Regions from separate parts of the Pseudomonas rhizosphaerae genome, predicted to be linked through region 2. Evidence: predicted binding sites of a transcription regulator. Region 2 holds the regulator's gene; each other region holds the start of a gene.
The links. The regulator FliA, encoded in region 2, starts transcription of late flagellar genes. The targets are predictions, from matches to a motif close to CTAAAGTTTNNNNNNNNNNNGCCGNTAA.
Positions count from the first base shown of each region.

Region 1 (5,837 bases), 630 kb from region 2:
GCCTGTTCGGCAAGAACCTTGGCCTTCTCGTAGTTCTTGTCGTGCATGGCAATTTCAGCCTGCTTGAACTTGTCCTGCGCAGCCTTCATTTCCACGGCGGCGTATTCGGTACCGCCAGCGCTCACGGCGCTGTTCACGGCCGACTCGGTCACGGCGTACTGTTCAGTCGGGGGCTTGCCAGCGCAGCCAGCCAGAACGAAGGTGGTGCCCAGTGCGAGAGCAGCCAGTTTCAGCCCGCGCAGCGGGTTGGACGAGGTTTTGGCAGTACGGGTATTCATGGCTTTCAACTCCATTGGATAGCTCCTGAAAAACATCAAAATCCATGACAGTCGAACGTTTCACGCGCCTGGGTAAGCCCGGCGACTAGCACACGCCGCTGGCTGTAATGGTTAAACGTTGGGACACAAGGCAATTTTGAATAGTTCAGAAATTTGTCCGAATGGGCGAGTTTTGTCTGGCGCCGTTGGTTTGTCATACGACTGACAACTTGGTCGGGGTTTGCGACATCCATGGGCCATCGGCAGGCGATGGCTTGTGGGTCAGGCGTCGGTGGCGAGCTGTGTGGTGAAGCTCTCCACCGCACCAAGCACACGTTTCGCGCCGTCCTGAATCTCGGTGATGACGGTGCCCGCCTGGTTGGCCAGGTGCAGGCCAGATTCGGCTTTGTGCTTGCCAGCGCCGATGGTGGCTACCGCATCGGTGGCCAGCTTTTGATTGCGCTGCACCACGCTCTCGATCTCCGAGGTGGCTTGGGTCGTACGTGAAGCCAACTGGCGAACTTCATCGGCGACCACGGCGAAACCGCGACCCTGCTCACCCGCGCGTGCCGCTTCGATGGCCGCATTCAGCGCCAGCAGGTTGGTTTGCGCGGCGATGCCGCTGATGGTCTTGATGATGTTGGAGATCACCTGGCTCTGCTCGTCCAGCGCCTCGATGCCTTCCGCAGCGCTTTGCATGTGGTGCGCCAGGTCCTTCATGACGTTGACCGTCTCGCGCACGACCTCGGCCCCGCGCAAGGCCGTTTCATCGGTGCGTACCGACGTGTCGTACGCCACCGTGGCCGCTTCGGCAATGGCGATCTCCCGTTCCACCATCTCGGTGATGACGGTCGCAACCTTCACGACTTTGTACACGTTGGCGTTGCCATCGCGGACCGGGTTGTAGGAAGCCTCGAGCCATACCGTACGACCGCGGCTATCCACACGCTCGAAGCGCTCGGCGACGAACTCCCCGCGACGCAGCCGTTCCCAGAACGCCTGGTAATCGCTGGAGTTGGCGATTTCACTGCTGCAGAACATTCGGTGATGCTTGCCCTTGACCTGCTCCAGGCCGTAGCCCATCGCTTGCAGAAACAGGTCATTGGCGGTCAGCACATTGCCGCTCAGGTGGAACTCGATGACTGCCGTGGAGCGCAACAGCGCCTGGATGAAGTTCTCGTGGGCGCGCGATGTCTCGATGGTGTTGGTCAGGTCGCTGGCATAGCAGGAGAACTTGACCAGCTTGCCGTCCGTGGAGCGCACGGGGTGCATGATGACCCGCAGCCAGGTTTCATGGCCGTCCTTGCGCACCAGTCGCCAGGCGCCACAGAAATGCTCCCCCTGCCGTATGGCGGTGCGCACGCGTGCGTAGTGCTGGTCGTTTTGCGCATTCTGGGCAACGAGGCTTTCCAATGGCTTGCCCACGAGCTCGTCGTTACGGTATTGCAGCACGTTTTCGAAATTGGCATTCACGCCCAGGATGCACCCCTGAGGGTCGAGCCGCAGATGGATGGTTTCTTCGTCCAGGCCCTGGCGGATCTGCCGAACGATCGCCACCTCTTCACGCAAGGCGGCCAGTTCATTTTTCATGCGTTTTGAAGCAAACATGGCGCGAGCCTCGGAGAAGGAGATGGCATCCAGCGTATCGACAGCGTGCGCACATACTTAAGCCCCGAACTTAACCCCCGAACGCGCACGCGCACGTGTAAAGCGCCTGGCCATGAAAAACCCGGCACGAAGGCCGGGTTCTTTCAAGCGTTGTAGATCAGTGCATCGAAGCGCGAGACCTGACGGGTTGGTTGTCGTTGGAAATGGTCACCTCGACTCGGCGATTCTGCGCCCGACCCAATGCGTTGCCGTTGCTCGCCACCGGGTAGGACATGCCTAGCCCTTGCGCCACGATGCGCTCGGGGCTCACACCCGCGCGTACCAACTGCACCAGTACGGCATTGGCGCGTCGTTGCGACAGGGTCTGGTTGAAGCCAGCCGAACCGGTGCTGTCGGTATGGCCCTCGACGATTACCTTGCGGTCCAGGTTGTCACGCAGAAAGTCCGCCAAGCGGGCAATGTTGTCGTACGCACTGGTACGCAGTTCGGCCTGCCCGGTTTCGAACAGCACATCGCCAAAAGTGACCAGGCTGCCACGCTCGGTCTGCTGCACGGCCATCGCTTCGGCTGCGGGCTGCTTGGCGTTGAGGCTTTCCTGAAGCTTCTTGATCTGCGCATCGCGCGCTTCCAGGCGGGCCTGGGCGCGCAATGCAGCGACACCTTGGATAGCCTGTTCGGCCGTGCGCAGTTCGATGGTCTGCTTGGCCACCTCGACCCGCTGATTGGTCAGGTAGGCCTGATGGCCCACCTGCTCATCGGCTTCCTTGGCGCGGGCGGCTTTCTCGGCGCGCTCCAGCCAGTCGGCGGCGTCCTTGGTTTCCAGGGCGGCCAATTGCACCGACTTGGGGTTGCCTTGCAGATCGGCGAAATTGGCCTGGGCCTGCACCAATTGCGGGTTGGGGGTCTTGGAGCAGGCAGCCAGCAGTACAACCAGCGCCGACAGGGCGGGGAACTTGAATTTAGTCTTCACGGTAATTTCCTGAATCTTGAAAGAAGAACGCGGGAGCCCGGCTCAGGAAGCAGCGCGCAGGCCTTCCTCGCGCAGGTCCTGGACGCCCTGGCGGCCGTCTTCGACGGCGCGGCGGGCCTTGGCGGCCTGAGCCTTGCGCTCGGCAACGCGAGCGTCCCACTCGGCTTGTTCGGCCAGGCGGCGGGCTGCCTCGTAGTGCTTGCCGTGCAGGGCGATTTCGGCGTCCTTGAGCTTGTCCTGGGCGGACTTCATTTCGACAGCGGCGAACTCGGTGCCGCCAGCGCTCACCGCCGCATTGACTGCCGAGCGGCTGACCGCATATTGCTCGACCGGCGCCATGCCGGCGCAGCCCGTCAGGACGACACCGGCAGCGAGGCACACGAGGGATGTTTTCAAAGGGCCGAAAGACGACCGTACGCTGGATGTATTCACGCGATAGTGCTCCATTGAACAGCGATTGATTGCTTCGTCCGCCAGCTGCGGCACGCCGACCCAGGCCTGCTGCCGCGATGCACTACGGACAGATGGGTGGCCATTTCCTGGCTCTTTTTTTCCCGAGTCTACAATCGCTTTTGAACACTATCCTATTGATTTGTATGAGTTTTAGGCTCAGGTTTGGAATTTTTTTATGACTATTTGACCCAGCCGTTCCTGTGCGTAGGAAGCTTCTGAAGCTTCCTGGTCCAAGCTCATTTCGCAGTGTCGTCCGTGGTGTTTTTCAGGCGCTCCAGGTGCTCTCGCGACAGCGCCAGGAAACGAGGCGTCGCGCCAATATCCTCATACAGAGGGTCGCCTTCCTCGTCGGTGGCAATGACCTTGGTCCCCTTGACGTAGGGAAAGCTGCCTTCGAGCTCTTCAAGTGCCGCACCGATCAGCTCGCCGAGCAGTTCCTGAGCATGATGCTTGGGGTACATCTGGGTCAGGGCGGCCAGGCGCGCCGCCGATTCCATGTCCAGGCGGATATTGATACCGGTGTCGGTCAGGCGACCCTTGGCGTTCTGTTCCCAATGCTCGGCCAGTTCGTGAATCTTCATAAACACCTCATGTGCCGGTTATTCACGCCCCTGTCTGTCGCGCTTGTCAGCCTCGTCCAGGCTGGGGCACTCTTTGCGGTATAGATCATTCGTTGCATAGACCAGTTGTAGAGCCATTTTTCCCGTGCTTGTTCAGTGGCCCAGGCGATCCCATCACACGCCGCGCCGGGCTGGCTGGACGGGCAAACCGTTTCCAAGCCACGGAGAATGCCGATGTCCGATATCGATCTGCGCCTGCGCGAAGACGTGCACCTGCTCGGTGAGTTGCTGGGCAATACCATTCGCGAGCAGTACGGCGATGCCTTTCTGGAAAAGATCGAGCGCATTCGCCGCGGCGCCAAGGCCGACCGTCGACGGGATCCGACCGGTGATGCGGTCAGCGCCGAGCTGAGGTCCAGTCTGGACGACCTCGGTGAGGAAGAACTGCTGCCCGTGGCCCGAGCGTTCAACCAATTCCTCAACCTGGCCAATATCTGCGAGCAGTACCAACTGATCCGCCGTCGCGACGAGGGCCAGCCTGAACCCTTCGAAAACCTTGCCCTGGGCGAGTTGCTGGGGCGGCTGACGGCCGCCGGGCATAGCCCCGACGCGTTGGCGCGACAACTGGTGGCGCTGGATATCGAGTTGGTGTTGACCGCCCACCCTACCGAAGTCGCGCGCCGCACCCTGATCCAGAAATACGACGCGATCGCCGCTCAGCTGGCCTTGCACGACCATCGCGACCTTACCAGCGCCGAACGCAATGCCGTGCGTGAGCGCCTGCAGCGCCTGATCGCCGAGGCCTGGCACACCGAAGAGATCCGCCGCACCCGGCCGACGCCGGTGGACGAGGCCAAATGGGGCTTCGCGGTCATCGAGAATTCACTGTGGCAGGCGGTGCCCAACCATCTGCGCCGGGTCGACGCCGCTTTGCAGGCCGCCACCGGGCAACGCTTGCCCCTGGGCGCCGCGCCGATCCGCTTCGCTTCGTGGATGGGCGGCGACCGCGATGGCAACCCGAATGTCACGGCCAAGGTCACCCGTGAAGTGCTGTTGCTGGCTCGCTGGATGGCAGCCGATCTGTTTCTGCGCGATGTCGATCAACTGGCCGCCGATCTGTCGATGCAGCAGGCCAGTGCGCCGCTCCTGGCCCATGCACCTGACAGCAGCGAGCCCTACCGCACGGTGCTCAAGCAGTTACGCGAGCGCCTGCGGGCCACGCGCAACTGGGCCCATGCGTCGCTGCCGGGCGACCAGCCGGCCGATGCTCAGGTGCTGCAGGACAATCGCGAGCTGATCGAGCCGCTGCAGCTGTGCTTCGACTCGCTGCACGCCTGTGGCATGGGCGTGATCGCCGACGGACCGCTGCTGGACTGCCTGCGCCGCGCCGTGACCTTCGGCCTGTTCCTGGTGCGCCTCGACGTGCGTCAGGACTCGACCCGACATCGCGGGGCGCTGAGCGAGATCACCGAATACCTGGGGCTGGGTCGCTTCGATGACTGGGACGAGGCAGCACGAATCGACTTTCTGGTGCGTGAGCTGGCCAATCGCCGGCCGCTGCTGCCGACCTGTTTCGAGCCCAGTGAGGACACCGCCGAAGTGCTCGCCACGTGCCGCGAAGTGGCGGCGGCGCCGGCTGCGTCGTTGGGCTCCTACGTGATCTCCATGGCCGGCGCTGCCTCCGACGTGCTGGCAGTGCAGCTGCTGCTCAAGGAGTCCGGCCTGCGCCGCTCGATGCGCGTGGTGCCGTTGTTCGAAACCCTGGCCGACCTCGATAACGCCGGTCCCGTGCTGGAGCGCCTGCTGCAACTGCCCGACTACCGCGGCACGCTGCAAGGTCCGCAGGAAATCATGATCGGCTATTCCGATTCGGCCAAGGATGCCGGGACCACGGCAGCCGCGTGGGCGCAGTATCGGGCGCAGGAAACCCTGGTGAACATCTGCCAGGCGCACGGCGTCGAGCTGTTGCTGTTCCATGGTCGCGGCGGC
Region 1 is NZ_CP009533.1:4,613,370-4,619,206, forward strand. It holds gene LT40_RS20505 (DUF4398 domain-containing protein) at 1-293, opposite strand, end outside; gene LT40_RS20510 (methyl-accepting chemotaxis protein) at 540-1,865, opposite strand; gene LT40_RS20515 (OmpA family protein) at 2,023-2,835, opposite strand; gene LT40_RS20520 (DUF4398 domain-containing protein) at 2,878-3,282, opposite strand; gene LT40_RS20525 (hypothetical protein) at 3,525-3,869, opposite strand; gene ppc (phosphoenolpyruvate carboxylase) at 4,083-5,837, shown strand, end outside.
Region 1: a site for FliA is predicted at 1,900-1,927, ahead of LT40_RS20510 (methyl-accepting chemotaxis protein). Genes of this name have one in related genera too.

Region 2 (5,837 bases):
GCGTGATCGCCATGGTCGGTCCTGCCGGCATGGGCAAGACCACCACCCTGGCCAAGCTGGCAGCGCGCTATGTGCTCAAGTACGGCTCCCAGAGCGTGGCGCTGGTGAGCATGGACAGTTTTCGCATCGGTGCCCAGGAGCAGCTCAAGACCCTGGGCCGTATTCTCAATGTTTCGGTGACTCAGGTCGATCCGGGCCAGTCATTGGTACAGGCGCTGGAACCCCTGCTGCGCAAGCGCGTGGTGTTGATCGACACCGCTGGCCTGCAAGCCAGCGATCCGGCACTGCGCATGCAGCTCGAGAGCCTGGCCGGGCGTGGGATCAACGCCCGCAACTACCTGGTGCTGGCAACCACCAGCCAGAAGCAGGTACTCACCGCGGCTTACCACAGTTACAAACGTTGCGGTCTGGCCGGGTGCATCCTGACCAAACTCGATGAAACGGCCTGTCTCGGCGAAGTGCTGAGCCTGGCCATCAGTCAGGAACTGCCGATTGCCTATCTCACCGATGGGCCGCGCATCCCCGACGACTTGCATTTGCCGCGCCGGCACCAGTTGGTCAGCCGCGCGGTCAGCGTGCAAATGCAAGAAGAGCCCAGCGAAGAGGCCATGGCCGATATGTTCGCAGGGCTCTACCACAGCCCCGACAAGCGAGTTGGCTGAGGTGAAGAACGTTAGGCAAGCACAATCTTCCTGCATCGTAGGGTTGCCAGGAAATACTCGAGCAATCGAACTGGCAGCCACTGGTGTGGCCTCGGTCTAGACAAGGTAAAGAACGAACATGGGCAGCATGCATCCCGTACAGGTGATCGCGGTGACCGGCGGCAAAGGTGGCGTCGGCAAGACTAATGTGTCAGTGAACTTGTCCCTGGCGTTGGCCGAGCTCGGCCGCCGGGTCATGTTGCTGGACGCCGACCTTGGCCTGGCCAACGTCGACGTGTTGTTGGGCCTGACCCCCAAGCGCACCCTGGCGGATGTGATCGAAGGCCGCTGCGAACTGCGCGACGTGATGTTGCAGGGCCCTGGCGGAATCCGCGTCGTGCCGGCGGCTTCCGGCACCCAGAGCATGGTCCACCTGACCCCGGCCCAGCATGCCGGTCTGATCCAGGCCTTCAGCGATGTGGGCGACAACCTCGACGTGCTGATCATCGACACGGCCGCCGGCATCGGCGATTCGGTGGTCAGCTTCGTCCGCGCGGCCCAGGAAGTCCTGCTGGTGGTGTGCGACGAGCCCACCTCGATCACTGACGCCTACGCCCTGATCAAGCTGCTCAACCGCGACTACGGCATGAACCGTTTCCGGGTCCTGGCCAACATGGCGCAGAGCCCTCAGGAAGGGCGCAACCTGTTCGCCAAGCTGACCAAGGTGACCGATCGCTTCCTCGACGTTGCCCTGCAGTACGTCGGCGCCGTGCCGTACGACGAGTCGGTGCGCAAGGCCGTACAGAAGCAGCGCGCCGTCTACGAGGCATTTCCCCGCTCCAAATGCTCGCTGGCCTTCAAGGCCATCGCGCAGAAGGTAGACACCTGGCCGTTGCCGGCCAATCCCCGCGGCCACCTGGAGTTCTTCGTCGAACGCCTGGTGCAGCAAACCAGTGCAGGGCCCGTATCATGAGCGCCAGCGGATACCGTATGTACAGCAAGGCGTCGCGCGACTCGCAGCAGCATCAGCTGATCGAGCAATACGCACCGCTGGTCAAGCGCATCGCCTATCACCTGCTGGCGCGACTGCCGGCCAGCGTGCAGGTGGAAGACCTGATCCAGGCCGGCATGATCGGCCTGCTGGAGGTCTCGACCAAATACGATTCGAGCAAGGGCGCCAGTTTCGAGACCTATGCCGGCATTCGTATCCGCGGCGCGATGCTCGACGAAGTGCGCAAGGGTGACTGGGCGCCGCGTTCGGTACACCGCAATACGCGCATGGTCAGCGACGCCATTCGACGAATTGAATCGAAAACCGGCCGCGACGCTAAAGATCACGAGATTGCGGCCGAACTCAATCTGAGTCTGGATGATTACTACGGGATCCTGAACGATACCCTGGGCAGTCGCTTGTTCAGTTTCGACGACCTGCTGCAGGACGGCGAGCACGAGGGCCTGCACGAAGACGGCGCCAGCGGTTCGCTGGAGCCTTCGCGGGATCTGGAGGACGAGCGCTTCCAGGGCGCGCTGGCCGAGGCCATCGCCAACCTGCCCGAGCGGGAAAAGCTGGTCTTGTCGCTGTATTACGACGAAGAGCTGAACCTCAAGGAAATCGGCGAGGTACTGGGTGTCAGCGAGTCGCGCGTCAGCCAGCTGCACAGCCAGTGCGCCGCGCGACTGCGCGGGCGCCTGGGGGAGTGGCGGGCACGCTGAAGTACTGGGTTTCCCAAGCGTTCGGGGCTGGTCTGCAGTGGTAGTGGATGTAATCGGATTCGATTGTTATGCACGTCCAGGGGCTGGGCGTGTTCAAGACTGCTGGAGGTCTAATTGGACAAGAACATGAAAATCCTCATCGTCGACGATTTCTCGACGATGCGGCGCATCATCAAGAATCTGCTGCGTGACCTGGGCTTCACCAACACCGCCGAGGCCGATGATGGCAACACGGCCTTGCCGATGCTGCTCAGCGGTAACTTCGATTTCCTCGTCACCGACTGGAACATGCCCGGCATGTCCGGCATCGACCTGCTGCGCCAGGTGCGTGCCGACGATCGCCTCAAGCACCTGCCGGTGCTCATGGTGACCGCCGAAGCCAAGCGCGAGCAGATCATCGAAGCCGCCCAGGCCGGGGTCAACGGGTATGTGGTCAAGCCTTTCACTGCGCAAGTGCTGAAAGAAAAAATCGAAAAGATTTTCGAGCGCGTCAATAGCTGAATTCTGCAACGGGGGCGCAATGGATCACAAACAAAGCACATTGGGGGACTTCGAGTCGACCCTGAAGAAACACGCCGTGGAGCTGGTGGACAGCCTTGAAAAAGGCCGGTTCGGTGAAGCGGTGCAATTGATCCACGAGCTGAACCAGACCCGCGACCGCGGCCTGTACCAGGAAGTGGGCAAGCTGACGCGCGAGCTGCACAGCGCCATCGTCAGTTTCCAGATCGATCCGAACATTCCCCAGGCCGAAGAAGTTTCGCAGATCACCGATGCGACCGAACGCTTGTCGTATGTGGTGCGCCTGACCGAGAGCGCGGCCAACCGGACGATGGACCTGGTCGAGCAGAGCACGCCGGTGCTCAACACCTTGAGTGCCGAGGCCAGCGCCTTGAGCGTCGACTGGCAGCGCTTCATGCGCCGTGAAGTGGCCGCCGACGAGTTTCGCGAACTGGCGCGCCGGGTCGACGGGTTTCTGACCCGCAGCGAGCAGGGCAATCGGGAAGTGGCCAGCCACCTGAACGATATTGTCCTGGCCCAGGACTACCAAGACCTCACCGGCCAGGTCATCAAGCGCGTCACTGCGCTGGTCACCGAAGTGGAGAGCAACCTGCTCAAACTGGTCCTGATGGCCAGCCAGGTTGATCGCTTCGCCGGCATCCAGCATGACCACGAACAGCTGCGTGCCGAAAAAGATCAAGAAAAACATCCCGCCAAGGGTGAAGGTCCGCAGATCCATGCCGATAAACGTGAAGACGTCGTATCCGGTCAGGACGATGTCGACGATCTGCTGTCCAGTCTGGGCTTCTAGGCCGACGCCTCGCCCGACTGTGTTGACCGTTAATCACGTACTCCAGGGAGCATCCACATGAGCTTCGGCGCCGACGAAGAAATCCTTCAGGATTTCCTGGTAGAGGCCGGCGAAATTCTCGAGCAACTGTCCGAACAACTGGTCGAGCTGGAAAGCCGTCCCGATGATGCCGACTTGCTCAATGCAATTTTTCGCGGTTTTCACACTGTAAAAGGCGGCGCCGGCTTCCTCCAGCTCAACGAGCTGGTGGAGTGCTGCCACATCGCCGAGAACGTCTTCGACATCTTGCGCAAAGGTGAGCGCCGGGTCGATTCCGAACTCATGGACGTGGTGCTCGAAGCACTTGACGCGGTCAACGGCATGTTCTCCGAGGTGCGTGAGCGCGCCCCGGTCACGCCGGCCAGTCCGCAGTTGCTCGATGCCCTTGCGCGTCTGGCCGAACCGGCAGCTGTCGTTGCACCTCCAGCAGCGCCCGTGGCGGTGCCGGTGCCGGTCGCCGCGCCGGCTGCAACGCCCAGCGAAGACATCACCGACGACGAATTCGAGCAACTGCTCGATTCGCTGAACGCAGCCAAGGCGCAGGCCGCAACGCCGATCGCTGCCGCTGTTGCACGCGATGGCGCGGCCAGTGACGAGATCACCGACGACGAATTCGAATCGCTGCTCGATCAGTTGCACGGCAAGGGTCAGTTCGCGGTCGATGCGCTGGCACCGACCGTGACGTCCGAGGCTGCGCCTGGATCTGGACCTGCCAGTGCGGCACCGGTTTCCAGCACGCCCGCCGCACCTGGCGACGAGATCACCGACGACGAGTTCGAGGCGCTGCTCGACCAGCTGCATGGCAAGGGCACGTTCACCTCCGAAGCGGTCAAGGTGCAACCGCCTGCCGAGGTCCCGGCTCCGAAAAGCGACCAGATCACCGACGACGAATTCGAATCACTGCTCGACCAGTTGCATGGCAAGGGCAAGTTCAGCGATGTCGCCAGCGTGCCCGACGCCCAGCCCGTAGCTGCCGCCGCTGCCGTGCCAGTGGCGGCGCCGCGCAAGACCGAGGCAGCGCCTGCGCGTGCTCCGGTGGCCGAGAAGCCGGTCGCCAGCGAGGCCGAGACGACGGTAAGGGTCGACACTGCGCGCCTCGACGAAATCATGAACATGGTGGGCGAGCTGGTGCTGGTGCGTAACCGTCTGGTACGCCTGGGCTCCAACAGCAGCGACGAGGCCATGTCCAAGGCGGTGTCCAACCTGGACGTGGTTACGGCCGACCTGCAGACCGCGGTCATGAAGACCCGCATGCAGCCGATCAAGAAGGTCTTCGGGCGCTTCCCGCGCCTGGTCCGCGACCTGGCCCGGCAATTGAAGAAGGAAATCAACCTTGAGCTGGTCGGTGAAGAAACCGACCTGGACAAGAATCTGGTCGAAGCCCTGGCCGACCCGTTGGTGCACTTGGTGCGCAACGCCGTCGACCATGGCATCGAGACGCCCGAGGAACGCGAGCGCAACGGCAAGGCGCGCGGCGGGCGCGTGGTGTTGTCGGCGGAGCAGGAAGGCGACCACATCCTGTTGTCGATCAGCGACGACGGCAAGGGCATGGACCCTGCGGTCCTGCGCGCCAAGGCCGTGGAAAAGGGCCTGATGGACCGCGACGCGGCCGACCGCCTCAGCGAATCCGACTGCTACAACCTGATTTTCGCGCCGGGCTTCTCCACCAAGACGGAAATTTCCGACGTGTCGGGCCGCGGCGTCGGCATGGACGTGGTCAAGACCAAGATCAGCCAGCTCAACGGCTCGATCAACATTTTCTCGGCCAAGGACCAGGGTTCGAAGATTGTCATCAAGGTGCCGTTGACCTTGGCGATCATGCCCACCCTGATGGTGATGCTGGGCAACCAGGCGTTTGCTTTTCCGCTGGTCAACGTCAACGAGATCTTCCACCTGGACCTCTCGCGCACCAACGTCGTCGACGGTCAGGAAGTGGTCATCGTGCGCGACAAGGCACTGCCCTTGTTCTATCTCAAGCGCTGGCTGGTCAAGTCGGCCGCGCACGAGGAGCAGGGCGAGGGGCACGTGGTCATTCTCACGGTCGGCACCCAGCGCATCGGCTTCGTGGTCGATCAATTGGTTGGCCAGGAAGAAGTGGTGATCAAGCCCTTGGGCAAGATGCTGCAGGGCACGCC
Region 2 is NZ_CP009533.1:557,267-563,103, forward strand. It holds gene flhF (flagellar biosynthesis GTPase FlhF) at 1-662, shown strand, start outside; gene fleN (flagellar synthesis regulator FleN) at 781-1,614, shown strand; gene fliA (RNA polymerase sigma factor FliA) at 1,608-2,354, shown strand; gene LT40_RS02510 (chemotaxis response regulator CheY) at 2,481-2,855, shown strand; gene LT40_RS02515 (protein phosphatase CheZ) at 2,875-3,663, shown strand; gene LT40_RS02520 (chemotaxis protein CheA) at 3,721-5,837, shown strand, end outside.

Region 3 (5,837 bases), 2.0 Mb from region 2:
GCCGCGAAGAGACCTGCGAGGTGTGTCAGCCGGACCGCGGTGCTGCCTTCGCGGCCGGTGACCGCTCCCACAACTACCCGCCTGCCCTACCCCTGCCGACTCAACCCCGCCAGGCGCGTCGACAGTGCCTGCATGCCCTGGCTCAGTTCGCTGAGACTGGACGCGTCGCGGGCGCCGTCTTCGCTGGCCGCGTGAATGCGTACCGCCAGCTCGGTGATCTCCTGGGTGACATGGCTCTGTTCCTGGGCCGCCACGGCGATCTGCTGGGTGCGCTGGACGATGTCGTCGAAGCCCACCACCGTACTGCCCAGCGAGACGCTCAACACATCGGCCTGCTGCGCCACGGTGCGCGTGCGGTCCTCGCCCGCGACCATGGTATCGACCGCCTTGACCGAGGCCTGGCGCAGCTCGCCGATCATCTGTTGAATCTCGTCGGCCGAAGCCTGGGTACGCCCCGCCAGGGTGCGCACTTCGTCGGCCACCACCGCAAAACCTCTGCCCTGCTCGCCCGCACGCGCCGCTTCGATCGCGGCATTGAGCGCCAGCAGGTTGGTCTGCGCGGAAATCGACTTGATCACGTCGAGCACGCCACTGACGCTCTCGATGTCCTGGCCCAGGCTGGTGATGGCTTGCGCCACGCTGGCGATGTCACCGGTCAGGGAATTGATCGTCTGACTGTTCTGCTCCACATGCCCCTGGCTCTGCCGCGCCGTGGACAGCGACAGCTGCGCGGTGTCGGAACATTCCGTGGTGTTGGAGGCGACCTCTTGAGCACTGGACGACATCTCGGTGATCGCAGTGGCCAGCAAGGTGTTGTCCTGACGCTGGGTTTCGGCGCGCTCGGCCATGATCACCGATAGCCGCGCCACGTCATCGGACTGTTTCTGCAAACGCAGCGCCTCGTCGCCGATCGCCTTGAGCATGTTGCGCAGGTTGCCGGCGTAGCGGTTGACCGCGCCACGCAGCAGGCCGATCTCGTCGGCCCGGACCACGTCCAGTTCGGCGCTGGCGCCACCGCCCTGCTCGCCCAGCGTGTCGATCTGTGCCGTGGTTTCGTTGATCTGGCTGAACACCGCGCGCCCGGCCAGCCAGGCCAGGCCGAACACCAGCGCCAGGATCGGCAGCAAGGTGGTGAGGATATCGACGGTCAACTTGCTGGCGATGCCGGTCATGTGCGCCTGCGGCGTGGCCAGGCCCACTACCCAGCCACTGGCAGGCACCCGCGTGAGGCTGATGTAGCCTGCACCATCCAGCTGCGCGTCATGTTCCACATGAAAGGTCTGCGCCTCGCGCTGACCGCTGGTGCGCCAATCGGCGACGGCCTTGAACCAGGGATAGGCAGCGAGCAGTGCCGCTTCGTCGGCAGGCGCCGGCTGCTCGCCGATGGCCGGAAAGTACAGGACCTTGCCCGACGGATCGATGGCGAAGGCATAGCCGCCGGTAACCTGGCCGTTGGACTTGAGGAAGTTGGCCAGACCTGTGAGGGTCAGGTCGATGGTTGCCACGCCAGCGAAACGGCCATCACGGCTGTAGGGCACTGTGCAGGTGGTCATCAGAATCTTGCTGACCGGATCCTCGTAGGCATCCGACCAGGCGCAGCGACCCGGCGTGGAGGCCTTGCCCTGCACATACCAGTCGGCGGCGTGATAGTCATCCACGGCGCTGGCGTTGTATTCCTCGGAATAGCCCAGGCTCTGGCCGCTGCGCGCCCAGTAGAAGCTGCGCCGCGCCACGCCTGCGCTGAAGGCATCCGGCTCGGGCCACAGGCCACCGCCGGCAATCGCGGTATCGCCCTGGGAATCGATGATCGGCGCCAAGGTGCCTTTTACCAGCTCGACATCCGTCGGCAGCGTGCTACCCAGGCTCGCCAGCGCTGCGACACGACCTTCGATCTCGGCCAGCTCGACCGACAGTTGCCGCGCGATGGCCGTGGCCGACTGCTCGGCGCTCTTGGTGTTGGACTGGATCAGCTTGGGCTCGCCACTGAGCACCATGACCGCATAGATGGCCGCTGCCGTCACCAGCAGGATGAACACGATGCCCAGGCTGAAGCGGGACATGATCTTGGTAGGTAACAGGCTCACAGGGCCCCCTTCTGAGGGAATCGATATTGCCTGCACTATCGGCCTGGGGGTGGAAAACTGGAGGGCGAACGATAGAGGGCTTTACGGTGCCAAAGCCGGCCTCTTCGCGGGCAGAGACCCGCTCCCACAATGGCGGCGATCATCCGTGGGCGGCGAGCCCTCTGCCCGCGAAGGCCTCCCTGACACACCCAAGCCCCCTGTGGGAGCGGGTCTCTGCCCGCGAAGAGGCCAGACCTGCTAGCACCCACAGCCATAAAAAAACCCCCGAACGCTTTCGCGCCGGGGGCTTTTCGATCAACCGGAACTACGTATCAGTTCTTGGCTTTCTTGGCAGCGCGGGTACGCTCGCCTTCGTCCAGGATCTTCTTGCGCAGACGGATCGACTTCGGCGTGACTTCGCACAGCTCGTCGTCCTGGATGAATTCCAGGGCCTGTTCCAGGGTGAAGCGAACAGGCGGAACCAGAGCGATGGTCTCGTCTTTACCCGAGGCACGCATGTTGTCCAGCTTCTTGCCTTTGGTTGGGTTGACGCCCATGTCGGTGTCGCGGCTGTTGAGGCCGACGATCTGACCGTTGTAGATCTCCTGACCGTGCTCGACGAACAGCTTGCCGCGCGCCTGCAGGGTTTCCAGGGAGTAGGTCAGCGCCTTGCCGGTTTCGACCGAAACCAGTACGCCGTTCTGACGACCTGACATGTGGCCCGACTTCATCGGAGCGTAGCGATCGAAGATCGAGGTCAGGATGCCAGCACCGTTGGTCAGGGTCAGGAACTGGTTACGGAAACCGATCAGACCGCGAGCAGGGATGTTGTATTCCAGACGAACACGGCCCTTGCCATCCGGCACCATGTTGGTCAGGTCGCCTTTACGCAGACCCATTTCTTCCATGACCTTGCCCTGGGATTCTTCAGGGGTGTCGATGGTGACGTTCTCGAACGGTTCCTGCTTCTCGCCATCAACCTGGCGGATGATCACTTCCGGACGACCGACACCCATTTCGAAGCCTTCGCGACGCATGGTTTCGATCAGTACCGAGAGGTGCAGTTCACCACGGCCGGAGACCTTGAACTTGTCGGCCGAGTCGCCTTCTTCAACGCGCAGGGCCACATTGTAGAGCAGTTCCTTGTCCAGACGGTCCTTGATGTTACGGCTGGTGACGAACTTGCCTTCTTTACCGCAGAAAGGCGAGTCGTTGACCTGGAAGGTCATGGAAACGGTCGGCTCGTCGACTGTCAGCGGCTTCATCGCCTCGACGGTGTCCGGGTGGCACAGGGTGTCGGAGATGAACAGCGAGTCCATACCGCTGATGCAGACGATGTCGCCAGCAGCGGCTTCTTCGACGTCTACACGGTGCAGACCGTGGTGACCCATCAGCTTGAGGATACGGCCGTTGCGCTTCTTGCCATCGGCGCCGATGGCCACAACCGGGGTGTTCGGCTTGACCGAACCACGCGCGATACGGCCAACGCCGATGACGCCCAGGAAGCTGTTGTAGTCCAGAGCGGAGATCTGCATCTGGAATGGACCTTCACGGTCCACGGCTGGCGCTGGAACGTTGTCGACGATCGACTGGTACAGCGGGGTCATGTCTTCGGCCATGTCGGCGTGGTCCAGACCGGCGATGCCGTTCAGGGCCGAGGCGTAGACGACTTTGAAGTCCAGCTGTTCTTCGGTGGCACCCAGGTTGTCGAACAGATCGAAGATCTGGTCCAGAACCCAATCAGGACGCGCGCCAGGACGGTCGACCTTGTTGATGCAGACGATCGGACGCAGGCCGGCTTCGAACGCCTTCTTGGTCACGAAACGGGTTTGCGGCATAGGGCCGTCTTGAGCGTCGACCAGCAGCAGCACGGAGTCGACCATCGACATCACGCGCTCTACTTCACCACCGAAGTCGGCGTGGCCCGGGGTGTCCACGATGTTGATGTGGTAGCCGTTCCAGTTGATGGCGGTGTTCTTGGCCAGAATGGTAATGCCGCGCTCTTTTTCCTGGTCGTTGGAGTCCATCACGCGCTCGTCGTTGAGCTCGTTGCGCTCCAGAGTGCCGGACTGACGCAGGAGTTTGTCTACCAGGGTGGTCTTACCATGGTCAACGTGAGCAATGATGGCGATGTTGCGTAGATTTTCGATCACTTGTGTATCTCGATCAGAGGATTCGGTTGCCGCGCATTCTACGTGGCGAATATTAATCAACGATGTTGCAACCGACCCTGTGGTCGGGGGGGCGATGGCGGATGGATCCACCATTCAACCCCGGAACTCTATGTCGGACGATAAACGCGCACATTGGCATGTCCCTCACTCAACAGATGGTGAGCATGCAGTCGGCTCATGACGCCCCGGTCGCAATACAGCAAGTACTGACGGGTGAAGTCCAGTTCCTTGAAGCGGCTGTTCAGGGCATAAAAAGGCATTGCCTGGACCTCGATGCCGGCCAGTGACAACGGCTGGTCTTCCTGGGCATCGGGGTGGCGGATATCGATGACGACCTGTCCGGGCAGCACTTGGCCGACCTCTTCGACTTCGATATCCCGGCCCAGCTGGTCGATGACTTCATCGATGGACACCAGCTTGGCACGTTCCAGCGCTCGCTCAAGCACAGCCATGTCGAAGGACTTCTCTTCATGCACGACACGTGGCAGTTTTGCGCTGGTGGTCGGGTTGACCGAAATCACGCCGCAATATTCTGGCATGTGTTTGGCAAAATCGGCAGTCCCAATTTCAACGGCTTGATCGATGATGTCCTGTTTATGGCTGGCCAGCAGTGGCCGCAGCACCAATTTGTCGGTGGCGCTGTCGATCGCCGACAGGTTGGGCAGGGTCTGGCTGGACACCTGGGAGATGGCTTCGCCGGTGACCAGCGCAGGAATCTTCAACTGGTCGGCGAAATGCGTGGCCCCACGCAGCATCATGCGCTTGAGGATCACGCCCATGTGGCTGTTGTCGACCTTGCCGAGAATCTCGCCCAGCACTTCTTCGAACGGTACGCTGATGAACAGCACGCGCTGGGAGCTGCCGTACTTCTTCCACAGGAAGTGGGCGACTTCCATCACGCCCAGTTCGTGGGCGCGACCGCCCAGGTTGAAGAAGCAGAAATGCGTCATCAGGCCACGGCGCATGATCTGGTAGGCCGCAACGGTGGAGTCGAACCCGCCGGACATCAACACCAGGGTCTGTTCCAGGGCGCCCAACGGATAGCCGCCCATGCCATCGTGCTGGCCATGGATGACGAACAGGCGCTGGTCACGGATTTCCAGGCGCACCACGACGTCGGGCTTCTTCAGGTCGATGCCGGCGGCGCCACACTCGCGGCGCAACTGGCTGCCGACGGTGCGCTCCACGTCCATCGAGCTGAACGCGTGTTTGCCGGCACGCTTGGCACGCACCGAAAAGATCTTTCCAGGCAGCAGCGGGCCGAAGTGCGCCTTGCACTTGGCCACGATGTCATCCATGTCGCCCAGCGGGTATTCGTCCACTTGCAGGAAATGCGCGATACCTGGCGTGCAGCTCAGGCGCTCGTTCATCTCGCGCAACACCTTGGCGTCCGTCAGCTTGGTCTGGACTTCAAGGTTGTCCCACACGCCAGTGACCATCAGCTGCGGGTCCAGGTCACGGAGCACCATGCGAATGTTCTTGGCGAGCTGGCGGATGAAGCGCTTGCGCACCGGCGGGCTCTTGATGGTGATCTCTGGGAAGACTTTTACGATAAGTTTCATGAAAACAGCGCGCGAAATGCCAGCCTGAAAAGAGGGGC
Region 3 is NZ_CP009533.1:3,259,133-3,264,969, forward strand. It holds gene LT40_RS22160 (methyl-accepting chemotaxis protein) at 87-2,084, opposite strand; gene typA (translational GTPase TypA) at 2,396-4,216, opposite strand; gene thiI (tRNA uracil 4-sulfurtransferase ThiI) at 4,345-5,799, opposite strand.
Region 3: a site for FliA is predicted at 2,120-2,147, ahead of LT40_RS22160 (methyl-accepting chemotaxis protein). Genes of this name have one in related genera too.

Region 4 (5,837 bases), 610 kb from region 2:
CGCCAACTGGCCGACCTTCCCTCAGTTGTGGGTCGCCGGTGAGCTGGTAGGCGGTAGCGACATCGTGGCCGAAATGGCCGCCAACGGTGAGTTGCAGACATTGGTCAAGGACGCCTCGGCCAAGGCTGCACAGCCCAAAGCCGACGCCTGACCCCGTGCTTGGCTGGCCTTGCGGCCGGCCAGGAACGTGAAAAGCCCCGCCTGTTCACACAGCGCGGGGCTTTTTCATGGGTTCGCAGCAGCGGTGGGTGGAACTCAGTCTTCCTCGCCCATGCTCGACTGCAGGTAGTTCTCGATTCCGACCTTGTCGATGAGGCTCACTTGAGTCTCCAGCCAATCGATCTGTTCTTCCTTGCCTTCCAGGATATCTTCGAGCATTTCACGGCTACCGAAGTCGCCTGCGGTTTCGCAGTGAGCGATAGCGCCCTTCAGGTCTGCCAGGCCCCTGTACTCGATCTTGAGGTCGCAGGCGAGCATTTCGCCAGCGTGTTCGCCGATCAGAATCTTGCCCAGCTCCTGCAGGTTGGGGATGCCTTCCAGGAAGAGAATGCGCTTGATCAGCTTGTCGGCGTACTTCATGGCATGGATCGATGCCTTGTACTCGTGTTTGCCGAGCTTGTTCAGGCCCCAGTCTTCATACATGCGGGCATGCAGGAAGTATTGGTTGATGGCGACCAGCTCGTTTCCGAGGATCCTGTTGAGATGCTGGATGACGCTGATATCGCCTTTCATGATCGGAGAGCCTGCGCGGGTATTGAAGTAATGGCGTGAAGTTTGGCCTCAGACAGGGATCGTGTCAAACCTAAGTTATTGAATACTATATGAAAATTAATCGGAATAAGAATGACTGAGTTCCGCGTTTGTTGCTAAGTCGTTGTATTTCAGACATAAAAAAACCGGGCATGGCCCGGTTTCTTCAATAGAGGTGTTTTACGCCGGTGTAAATTCTACCGGATAGGGCAGGGTGGACGCCTGGGCAGTCTGGATTTGAGTCAGGGTATCGCGCACCACTTCCTTGGCAAGGCAGGCACATTTACCGCACTGCGTGGCTACGCCGAGGGTTTCGCGCACGTCACGATAGCTGCAGCAGCCTTCATAGATCGCATCGCGAATCTGACCATCGGTGACACCCTGGCAAAGACAGACATACATACGTAAGAACCGCCGCTGTGTTGGTTTCAGTGCGGACGATCCTAATGTTAATGAGAATGCTTGTCAAAGCAACTCGCGTCTACGTTTGGCGCAAGCGATGAACGGTGCGACAGGGGCCCTGGTCGTTTCCGGCAGCCCCTGTTGCAAGGGTTCAGTCGTTGAAATCCTGCCAGCCGCCCATTTGTTTCCAGCGGTTGACGATACCGCAGAACAGCTCGGCGGTTTTCTCCGTATCGTAGCGCGCGGAGTGGGCTTCACGACCATCGAAGTCGATATCGGCTGCCTGGCAGGCCTTGGCCAGAACGGTCTGGCCGTAAGCGAGGCCCGCCAGCGTAGCGGTATCGAAGCTCGAGAACGGGTGGAACGGATTGCGCTTCATGTCGGTACGCGCAACGGCGGCGTTGAGGAAGCCGAGGTCGAAGCTGCTGTTGTGGCCGACCAGAATCGCGCGCTTGCAGCCGTTGGCTTTCAATGCCTTGCGGATGCCGCGAAAGATGTCGGTCAGCGCTGTCTCTTCGCTGACCGCCATGCGCAGTGGATGGTCCAGCTTGATTCCGGTGAACTCCAGCGCGGCGGCCTCGATATTGGCCCCCTCGAAAGGCTCGACCCGGAAGAAGTAGGTGTGGTCGGGAAACACGAAGCCTTTCTCGTCCATGCCGATGGTCGTCGCGGCGATCTCGAGCAGGGCATCGGTGGCGCTGTTGAAGCCGCCAGTCTCGACGTCCACGACTACCGGCAGGTAGCCGCGAAATCGAGCGGCCATGGGATGGCGCGAGCCGGTGCCTGAACTGCCCGTGTCTTCGTCGTCGTAGTTGTCTTCACTCACGCATCTTTCTCCAGCAGGCGCCAGCGCAGTTTTTCACCGGCGCGCAGCGGGATGACGACCTGCTCACCGAATGGCAGGCTGGTTGGGGCGGTCCACTCGTCGCGGACCAGGGTAATGGTGTCGGTGTTGCGCGGCAGGCCGTAGAAGTCAGGGCCGTGCAGGCTGGCGAAGCCTTCGAGCTTGTCCAGCGCGCCGCGCTGCTCGAACGCCTCGGCGTACAGCTCGATGCCCGCATAAGCGCTGTAGCAACCGGCGCAGCCGCAGGCCGCTTCCTTGGCATGCTGGGCATGGGGCGCGGAATCGGTGCCCAGGAAGAACTTGCCGCTGCCGCTTGTAGCGGCGTCGAGCAAGGCGACCTGGTGAGTGTTGCGCTTGAGGATCGGCAGGCAATAGAAGTGCGGCCGGATCCCGCCCACCAGCATGTGGTTGCGGTTGTAGAGCAGGTGCTGGGGGGTGATGGTCGCAGCGACATTGGCCGGAGCGGCCTTGACGAAGTCGGCGGCCTCGGCGGTGGTGATGTGCTCGAACACGACCTTGAGCGTGGGGAAACGCTCTACCAGCCGGCGCATGTGCTCGTCGATGAAGATCTTCTCGCGGTCGAACACGTCGACATCGCCGCGGGTGACCTCGCCGTGGATCAGCAGGGGCATGCCTGCTTCACTCAGGGCCTCGAGCGCCTCTGTGATGTTGTCCAGGCTGGTGACCCCGGAATCGGAATTGGTAGTGGCTCCGGCCGGGTACATCTTGGCCGCCTTGACGAATCCACACGCTGCGGCTGCACGGATGTCGGCGGCGCTGGTGCGGTCGGTCAGGTACAAGGTCATCAGCGGTTCGAAGGCGCTGCCTGCAGGGCGTGCGGCAAGGATGCGCTGGCGATAGGCGTCGGCATCGGCGGCGGTGCGCACCGGCGGGACCAGGTTGGGCATGACGATGGCGCGGGCGAAGATCCGCGATACATCGGCCACGGTATGCGGCAGCACGGCACCATCACGAAGATGGATGTGCCAGTCGTCGGGACGCAGAAGGGTCAGGCGGTCGGACATTGGGGATTCCAGGCGGTTCGAACTCGCGCGAATGCTACCGGAAAACGCCGCCCACGGCATCCGCTATCAAGTTTTGCAGGCCATGTCCGATACCTTGGAAGTACCCCGATCGAACCCGTGGAGCCTGTCGTGCGCCAGCGTTATCTTGCCCTGCTCAGTGTGTTTGCCAGCCTTCCGGCCCTGGCGATGAACTTCCAGACCCGTCTGGAGAACGTCGAGTGGAAAGTCGCTGGTGATCAGTTCGAGTGCCGCCTGGGCCAGCCGGTGGCCAATTTCGGGTCGGCCGAGTTCGTGCGCCGCGCAGGCGAGCAGGCCGTGTTCAGGCTCACTTCCGCCAGTCGCCTGCTGGGCACGGGCTCCGCCACGCTCCTGGCAGCGGCGGCGCCATGGCAGCCAGGTCGCGGCGACATCAACCTGGGCAGCGTGCGCCTGGGCCATGGCGAAGCCTTGTTGACCAGTTCGCAAAGCCAGGCCAGCGGCTTGATCAATGGTCTGCTGGAGGGGCGCATGACACTGGTGCGCAGTCAATCCGGCAGCGGCCAACCGGTCGAGATCCGGTTGCTGTCGGCACGCTTCGGCCAGGCCTTCGGTGAATACCAGGCGTGTGCGGCGAAACTGCTGCCGATGAACTACGACCAGATTCGCCTGAGCGAAGTGGGTTTTCCCCGCGGGCTCGAGCTCGACGCACCGGCCAAGGCGCGCCTGGACAAGCTCTTGGCCTTCATGAAAGCCGATCCCAGCGTCAATCACGTGCAACTCGACGGCCATTCGGACAACAGCGGCAATCGACTGGTGAACCGCGACTTGTCCCGGCGTCGGGCGATGGCCGTGCAGGACTACCTGCTGGCTCATGGCCTGAACGAGAGCCAGGTCACCCTGCGCTTCCATGGCGAGAGCTATCCGCTGGTGACCAACAGCACGGCTGCGAACCGGGCGCGTAATCGCCGCGTGAGCATCGAGCTGAGCCGTGTCGCCGCAGCGCCGAGCGCCGCACCTGCTGCCGATTCATCTGCCGTGCTGGCCACCGACAAGCCCCCCGCCAAGCCGTTGTGACTGTCGCGTGTTCAACCAAAGCTGTCGCGCCCCTGTAAATTCGTGGCCTTGGGCGGTAGAATCGACGGCTTTCCGTAGAACCCCGTGGAGTGATGGCATGGCGGACGTAAACAAGGTCGTTCTGGCGTATTCCGGCGGCCTGGACACTTCGGTGATCCTCAAGTGGCTGCAGGACACTTATAACTGTGAAGTAGTGACGTTCACTGCCGACCTCGGCCAGGGCGAAGAGGTCGAGCCGGCACGCGCCAAGGCGCAGGCCATGGGCGTCAAGGAAATCTACATCGACGACCTGCGCGAAGAGTTCGTGCGCGACTTCGTCTTCCCGATGTTCCGTGCCAACACCGTGTACGAAGGTGAATACCTGCTGGGCACTTCCATCGCGCGGCCGCTGATTGCCAAGCGCTTGATCGAAATCGCCAACGAAACCGGCGCCGACGCCATCTCGCACGGTGCCACCGGCAAGGGCAACGACCAGGTGCGTTTCGAGCTGGGCGCCTATGCGCTCAAGCCTGGGGTCAAGGTCATCGCGCCATGGCGCGAGTGGGACCTGCTCTCCCGTGAAAAGCTGATGGACTACGCCGAGAAGCACAACATTCCGATCGAGCGCCACGGCAAGAAGAAGTCGCCGTACTCGATGGACGCCAACCTGCTGCACATCTCCTATGAAGGCGGCGTGCTGGAAGACACCTGGACCGAGCACGAAGAAGACATGTGGCGTTGGACCGTCTCGCCGGAGAACGCCCCGGATACCCCGCAGTATCTGGAGCTGACCTACCGCAACGGCGACATCGTCGCGCTGGACGGCGTCGACATGACACCTGCCACCGTACTGGCCACCTTGAACCGCATCGGCGGCGAGCACGGCATCGGCCGCCTGGACATCGTCGAGAACCGCTATGTCGGGATGAAGTCCCGTGGTTGCTACGAAACCCCAGGCGGTACGATCATGCTGCGCGCCCACCGCGCCATCGAATCCATCACCCTGGACCGCGAAGTCGCTCACCTGAAAGACGAGCTGATGCCCAAGTATGCCAGCCTGATCTACACCGGCTACTGGTGGAGCCCGGAGCGCCTCATGCTGCAGCAGATGATCGACGCGTCGCAGGTCAACGTGAACGGTGTGGTTCGCCTGAAGCTGTACAAGGGCAATGTGATCGTGACCGGCCGCAAGTCCGACGACTCGCTGTTCGATGCCAACATCGCGACCTTCGAGGAAGACGGCGGCGCCTACAATCAGGCCGACGCTGCAGGTTTCATCAAGCTCAACGCCTTGCGCATGCGCATTGCCGCGAACAAGGGCCGCAAGCTGTTCTGACAGCAGCGGTTCTTGCAGCAGTCAGGCATGCCCTGGAAACCCCGGTCTCGACCGGGGTTTTTTTATGGATCAACCCAACAGCACCGTCCACTTCAACCGGTTCGGTTGCAGTGCCGCTACCTGGCATTGCAAGCCGGCCAACCGCGCAGCCAGCGCATGGGACAGGGGCGGCGGTGGAACCTGCCCTACCAGCACGATCAGCAGCGGTCGGGGGTGTTTGCGCGCCTCCAGAACATGGGCCAAGCGCTCAAGGTGGGCTGCCATGCGCGCGCGGGTATGCAAGGTACTGGCGTCGATGATATGCAGATCGTTGTGCGCCAAACTTATACGATTGTCGGCACGGTACTTATAAGCGTCCGCTTCGCTGTCGAGACTTTCCAGAAAATACGCCGAGCTCTCGAAGTCCGATGGGGAATACAGTGCCCGTCGATTGAAGTTGAGCGTTGCA
Region 4 is NZ_CP009533.1:1,168,916-1,174,752, forward strand. It holds gene grxD (Grx4 family monothiol glutaredoxin) at 1-151, shown strand, start outside; gene bfr (bacterioferritin) at 256-732, opposite strand; gene LT40_RS05340 (bacterioferritin-associated ferredoxin) at 931-1,152, opposite strand; gene rnt (ribonuclease T) at 1,304-1,978, opposite strand; gene pyrC (dihydroorotase) at 1,975-3,021, opposite strand; gene LT40_RS05355 (flagellar protein MotY) at 3,151-4,074, shown strand; gene LT40_RS05360 (argininosuccinate synthase) at 4,172-5,389, shown strand; gene LT40_RS20895 (hypothetical protein) at 5,459-5,837, opposite strand, start outside.
Region 4: a site for FliA is predicted at 3,087-3,114, ahead of LT40_RS05355 (flagellar protein MotY). Genes of this name have one in related genera too.